DNA from 3 places in the Paenibacillus sp. FSL F4-0100 genome. Region 3 is predicted to be linked to each of the others. Evidence: riboswitches for the same ligand, from Rfam matches in the RefSeq annotation. Region 3 holds a riboswitch; each other region holds the start of a gene.
The links. Region 3 has a riboswitch for cyclic di-GMP ahead of MHH48_RS18280 (amino acid adenylation domain-containing protein). Riboswitches for the same ligand answer to the same signal wherever they lie in the genome.
Positions count from the first base shown of each region.

Region 1 (2,274 bases), 3.6 Mb from region 3:
TGGGGGGAATTTAAGCATTTAAAATAGCTCAAAAACCGACCCTAAACTTCCCGTAATACATATCAAAAAGTGATGGATCTTCTTCGGTTAAGCCGAACAATCCAGGAGGGGAAGATTCGGATGTTGAATCTCCAGATTTCAGCCGACCCGGCGGATTAAGTGGGTCCGATGAAACGGATATATTAGGTGAATCTGATAAACCTGGTCCATCCGATACTTCGAATGATTCGGTGAATGTAGAGTCCGGAGACAGTAAAGGCACAGATAACAAGTTGCCGAACACAGCTACGAATATGTACAGCTATTTGCTGGCGAGATGCATCATGCTGCTTGCAGGACTATCCCTCCTAAGAAGAAAAAAAGCATAAAGAAAGTTGACAAACAGCCCCTCAAGGCCGTGACCGCTGCAAGTCAGATAAGGTTGTATAGAAAATGTATAGGAGGAGCTAGTAGACTATAAGTTAATGAAGAAATAAGTAGATTTTTGGCGGATCCGACATGATCGTCCCGAATAAAAAAAATAGTGGTGATCACTTTTCCTAAAATTCTGCAAATAAAAGTAGGTTTCAACAAAGTTGGAGTATCGGGCCTAACCGTCCATTTTTTTCGAAGTATAATCCTAATTACTCAAGTGTTTAAATTCAATACTGTATACATACTCGTACGATAATAGCAAACCCGTTGAAAGGCGGGGACGCAAAGCTTAAGGGGCTAACGGATTTGCTGAAGACGCAAAAGCCAATGCCAGCCAGCTGCCAAATACGACGGAAACCTCCGTCTAGCGCATGCCGCTTTTAGACGGAGGTTTTTATTTCTAGATTGGATCGACATCCTATATGGGGGTGATGATTAGGGGGTTCAGAAATCCCGGTATCGTACTCGTATTGATCGGTTAAAGCGAGGGAAAAGATGATTGTCAGATTGTAGTGAAAAGGAGGACGGATAGAGAGTGTATTTACCAAAAAACAAAATTTGGAAAAAGCAGCTGATGATGCTACTGATATTCGTGCTGGCTGCAGGCAGTTTTTCTAGTGCGCTTGCGCCACGGTCCGCGGCAGCGGCTGGGGATCCGGCAGCACCCGGAGGGGTAGGTAGTAATTTGGTACTGTGGCTTAAAGCCGACGATGCTGCAGCCGATGCGAATAATCAGTTGACCGGTTGGGCAGATAAATCAGTGAGTCCAGTCAACTTTACCTTGAATGTTCCGAGTGGACAAGAAGCTAGAACCCCTAAAATTAATGCAAGCGGGGTAAACTTTAACCCGAGTGTAAAGTTCAACAATCCACCTAGTTCAAGCCATTATGGTGCTTCGGCCAAGCTGGTTGGCGATAAGAATATTACATTCCAATCAGGTTATGCAGTTTATAAGTGGCCTGAATCTGGAGATGCGGGTGCGCTTATTGGATCCACTACAACTAAAGATTATGGTGCCTTGATTTTGGGCGGCTCAGAAAAGTTGTTTGCAGTTGGGACTGGCGGGAACTCTATTTGGCGCAAATTCGGAGTTCCGGACAGAAGCAGATACCAAATTGCCGGCTATGAGATTCAAAACGCCACAAAACACATTGGCAGAGTTGATGGAAAAGAAGTTCCAGTAGGTAGAAATAACCCATTTGGTGAATTTGCATTCACACCTGTAGTTGGTGCGACCCCAGGATCGACAATGAACTGGTATGGCCTTCGCGCAGATGTGGCCGAAATTATTTTATACAGCGGAGAAACGAGTGTAGATGCGGCCAAGATTGAGTCTTATTTGGCATTGAAGTATGGAATTACGCTTAACGGCGGCAAGAGCGACTATATCGCAAGCGACGGTACCACAAAGATGTGGACGGCTGTAGACAATAGCGGCTATGGCAATCGCATAACCGGTATTGGCAAGGATGCAGCAAGCAGTCTGGAGCAGACGCAGTCTCTTTCGCAAGAAGCAGGGGCGCTAGTAACGATTGCACTTGGTGATCAAATTGCAGCTTCTAATAAAGACAATAAAAATGCAATTCCAAACGATAAGTCCTTCCTCACGTTCAGTGATAATGGGGGAACGGGGCAATATACGAAACTTATTACTGATACTAGTTCGTTTCCAAAAGGGTTGAATGAGACAACCAAGCTGATGGATCGAGTATTCAAGGTGCAAAAGAGCAACTGGAAGGATGCAAACATTACCTTGCAGTTGGATAATGAACCCGCTGAAGATTACAAGCTCTTTCTGTTAATCAGTGCAGATGACAAATTTGGACCCGAGGATGAGCTAATAGCGCTGGATGCGACCAA
Region 1 is NZ_CP150303.1:7,619,730-7,622,003, reverse strand. It holds cyclic di-GMP riboswitch class I at 662-760, shown strand; gene MHH48_RS34540 (S-layer homology domain-containing protein) at 950-2,274, shown strand, end outside.
Region 1: another riboswitch for cyclic di-GMP. It lies ahead of MHH48_RS34540 (S-layer homology domain-containing protein); the one in region 3 lies ahead of MHH48_RS18280 (amino acid adenylation domain-containing protein).

Region 2 (2,274 bases), 1.9 Mb from region 3:
CCCTCGTAATATTCGGTTCCGATCTAACTTTCCGTGCGTTCATTTCGTCCCATGCTTCTACCAAAATGCATGCCAATAATGGACTTCATGAGCCATCATCTCCAAGACCTGTTATGGGCGCACGATTCATTGGTGTCTGTATTTTCCTTCAGAACCCAGCGGGCTTTCTGCATTATATCGGCCAAAACTCTACAATTTCTATACAACCGAAATAAGCCTTGGACTTATTCGTCCAAAGCTTAGTTTATTACGCATTAATTTAGTAGTATTTGGATGCTGAATAGCTGGAGGCATCTTTAATCATTTTGTATCCGGTCCCTTTGCTTTTCCAGCTTGCATCGACGGTTGTGTCAATGGTTACCCACTGCCCATTCAAATATACTTCATTCCAGGCGTGATACACATCAACGTATTCCGAGGTTCCCATGGCAAGCTTTGCCGGAATATCGAGGCTGCGGAGCATGGAAGCGAATAGGGAGGCGTAATCATAGCACATCCCTTTCTGTCCAGCGATCGTGCGGTTGCTATCGGGAAGGTAATCCGTCAGCTTGCTGGATGCTAGAGCATTGTCGTACCGGACCGTCCCGACGATATATTCGTAGACAGCCTGTACTTTTTCCTCGTCGGAGTGGGCAGAACGGGTTAGCTTTTTCGCAAGCTGAGCAGCCTTGCCCTCTTCGCTCCAATCGATATTTTGTACAGAGTTCAAAAACACTTTGCTACCGTTCGTCAGTTGCAGCTTAACTGCCGCTTCCTGAACGATCTTGTATTTGCTACCGCTGACTTGTTCCAGCACGGAAATCGTGTAATCTCCGTTGCCCATCTGCAGTGGAAAAACTTCCTGCTGCTTGGCCGGCGAAAGCCCATATGTATATTGGTCCTGACCTTTTCCGATCATGAGCTTCGTCTTGGTGCCTGCTTTCACGTCATATTGAATGACGATTGCCCCACGGTCCAGTTCTTCCAAGCCCAGCCAATCTTCAGATGGTGCAGCTTGTACAACCGGAGCCCATATCAGAAACGCAAAAAGTCCAATTATCGCGAACACTGCGTTGCGCATGTGTAACTCCCCTTCGGTGGCCAGGCTGCCATTTGACATTTCGTCAAGAAGGCCCTGTAGCTTTGCGTCCTAGTCTTTCGACAAGTTTGCCATTATCATATTAGAGTTCCACGTTTGTCCAAAAAACAAAAAAAGCGTTTTCATTCGGTAGCTGGCTGTCATTGACGTTTCGTCAAGAAGACCCTGTAGCTTTGCGTCCTTGCCTTTCGACAAGTTTGCCGTTATCGTGAGTAGCTTTTGTGAGTACATCATATCAAATATCTCAATTTCCATCAATAAAAAATTTAAAATTTGGAATATTGTCATAGGTCAAACAGAGCCATCTAATCCCAACACTTGTCTTGTTTATTAGCCGACCAATAGAACAATCAATTCTTTCGAATCTAACGTTTGTTGACTATAGTATCAAGTTTGTTATCTGGAAGCAGCGAATCCTCCTCTTATACAATGAAACTAACAAGTGCACCGACAAGCGAGATTACACCGTAAGGAGTGAGGAAACATGAGCTCGAAAGCCGAATCAAAAGATAAACGAAAGCGCTTACGAATACGCTGGCACAAGCAGGATACAGAACTTACCCTCTTGGCGCTGCCGACCACGATTTGGTACCTCCTGTTTAGTTTCTTACCGATGTTCGGGATCATTATCGCCTTCAAAAATTTCAAGATTAGCGGCGGCTTCTTGAGCAATGTGTTTAACAGTCCATGGGTCGGCCTCAAAAACTTCGAATTTTTATTCAAATCGAATGACGCTTGGATCATTATTCGCAACACCATTGGCTACAACATTGTGTTTATCGTGCTAGGAATCGTTCTGCCCGTTCTATTCGCGATTATGATCGGACTCCTCCACAGCCGCAAAGCGAGCAAGGTCTATCAGACAATGATGTTCCTCCCCTATTTCCTATCCTGGGTAGTCGTATCTGCGGTAGGCTGGGCATTCTTAAGCTTCGATAAAGGGATTGTCAATCAAATGCTCGTCAATATGGGCAGCGATCCGATTAACTGGTATATGGAGCCGAAATATTGGCCATTGTTCTTGATTCTCTTAAATGTCTGGAAGGGCCTGGGCTATGGTATGGTCATTTATCTGGCAACCATCACGAGCATTGACAGCACCTATTATGAAGCAGCTGTTATTGATGGCGCATCGATTTGGCAGCAGACGAGATTTATTACACTGCCCATGCTCAAGCTGGTGATCGTCATGATGT
Region 2 is NZ_CP150303.1:5,912,714-5,914,987, forward strand. It holds gene MHH48_RS26715 (transglutaminase-like domain-containing protein) at 260-1,060, opposite strand; cyclic di-GMP riboswitch class I at 1,073-1,161, opposite strand; cyclic di-GMP riboswitch class I at 1,204-1,290, opposite strand; gene MHH48_RS26720 (ABC transporter permease subunit) at 1,563-2,274, shown strand, end outside.
Region 2: another riboswitch for cyclic di-GMP. It lies ahead of MHH48_RS26715 (transglutaminase-like domain-containing protein); the one in region 3 lies ahead of MHH48_RS18280 (amino acid adenylation domain-containing protein).

Region 3 (2,274 bases):
AATTAGTGCTGTGTTTCGAGTGCTCCACTCTTCGGAAGCGAGATCTCGTTACCAGTTATAACGTACTAATAACTTTGGTTTTTTTGTCCCGTATTACAAGAGACAAAAGTATTGGATCCAATGATATCCGTAGTCGTAGTTAGGACAATGGATATAGGGGTGAAGTTGAAAAATAGAACTATTGCCTTAATTATCCATAACCCAATATCCAAGTAATAATAGAAGAATACGCAGGGATAGGAGACTGATAATACTGAATCTATTAGAGTAATGGCGTAATTTTGTGGAATTCTGCCAGGGACAAAAATGTGTGTATGTCTCTGTTCTTAATCGATTTTTGTTTGTAAAAACGTATCCTGCTTTTTTGAATAATATAGTTTTAATAGGTAGTTAAGTGAAGTTAAGTGAAGTAGAGTGAAGTCGACGAAAAGCAAAAATTAGTAAAGATTAACTATCATGTCCTAGAGTTACATGATGGTTATCTATATCATCAAAACAATTCTAGAAAGACAATATTGAACAAAAGACCTATCGATTTTCATTTGGAAACAAGATACAGTAATTGTAAAACGAATACATAATATGAACACGATTTACAATTTAATGCTAGTTTTGTACGACAATAGCAAACCCACCGAAAGGTGGCGACGCAAAGCTATAGGGGCTAATGCGGGATCTACTGTGATCGCGATGCCAGCCAGTTGCCGAATACGACGGGAGACCTCCGTTTTATTCATTTGAAGAAAGGGGGTTTTTTGACGTTCCAAAAAACAAAGGCGAGCTTCGCTGTAAGAAGAAACTAAGTTTGGGGCTATACGAGGCCATAGTCATATTGGCTCAGGAGGGGGGATACTTCTTCATCGCAGAATGCGAAGAGGATTCTTCTGTTCGTTATCAATCAGACATTAATGAATCGATAATCCGGGAGTTGATGGTCATGGAACAAACGACATGTGAAGTATCAATTGACGAATTTCCGTGGGGGGGATGGACCAACGATGAAGGAAGCCGGGTTAGTTTTTGCCTTGATTCTGCAACGACCCGAAAACTCTATCAACTTGCGTTCAATTTCGGAATAACTGTGGATATGGCACTAATGGCTTGTTATGCGATCCTGCTTGCCAAATATACCGGCGAGGATGACCCTGTAATTGGGTATTCGTTGGAAAGCCAGATGCTTCCTATACGATACTCTCCTACTGTACATAAGCCATTAGATAAGTTTCTGATAGAAGTCAAGCATACCACGATGCAAGCACTCGAAGATCGGAATATGCGTAAGAATCTGAGCGGCAATCCGTTCATCAAAGCGGCGTTTACTTGGCAAAACGCCAATACTACTCCTTTGAAATCTGATCAGTTGGGGACGTTTGAGCTTGCTTTGACGGCTTTTAAGAAGGAATCTCTCATGATACACCTTGATTACGCGACCCGCTTGTATAGAAAGGAAACGATTGAGCAGATGGGCGACCACTTGAGCCGTATTGTGCAGGAAGTAGCCGATTTTCCCGAGAAAGTGATTGCCGATATACGTTTGTTGTCCGAAGAAGAGGAGAGACAGATTCAGGCTTTCAGCGGAATTAAGACGGACTATCCTTCCGGCAAAACGGTCCATTACTTGTTTGAGGAACAGGTCAGCTTAACCCCCGATCGCCCAGCGGTCATGACCGAGGACCATCAGATATCCTATCGGGAATTGAACGAACACGCGAATCAGCTTGCAAAAGCACTACAGGATCACGGCGTAAAGCCGGAGAGCGTCGTTGGCATTGTCGCGGATCGGTCTGTCAGTATGATCGTCGGGCTTACAGCCATATTGAAGGCGGGCGGCGCTTATATGCCCATCGAAGCCGATTCTTCGTGCGAACGACTCGAATATATGCTCGAGGACAGTCGGGCGGGATTTTTGCTGGCCCCTTCCAGTTGGAAGCCTGACTTTGCATTTGAAGGAAAAGTAATTTATTGGGACAACGCGCAGCTTTATCTTGACAGCTGTCCCCATACGATATCTGAAGTAACCTCGCAAAGTCTAGCGTATATCATCTATACTTCTGGATCAACGGGGACAGCGAAAGGTGTCATGGTTGAACATTGCAACATCGTAAGACTGGTCAAGAAGACCAATTATTTCAATTTTTCCGTGGATCATCGAATTTTGCAAACCGGCGCAATTGCATTCGATGCGTCAACCTTTGAAATTTGGGGATCCCTTTTGAACGGATCTACCTTGTTTTTGATGAAGAACAAGGATCTATTAGACATTCACAAATTGAA
Region 3 is NZ_CP150303.1:4,055,805-4,058,078, reverse strand. It holds cyclic di-GMP riboswitch class I at 615-709, shown strand; gene MHH48_RS18280 (amino acid adenylation domain-containing protein) at 938-2,274, shown strand, end outside.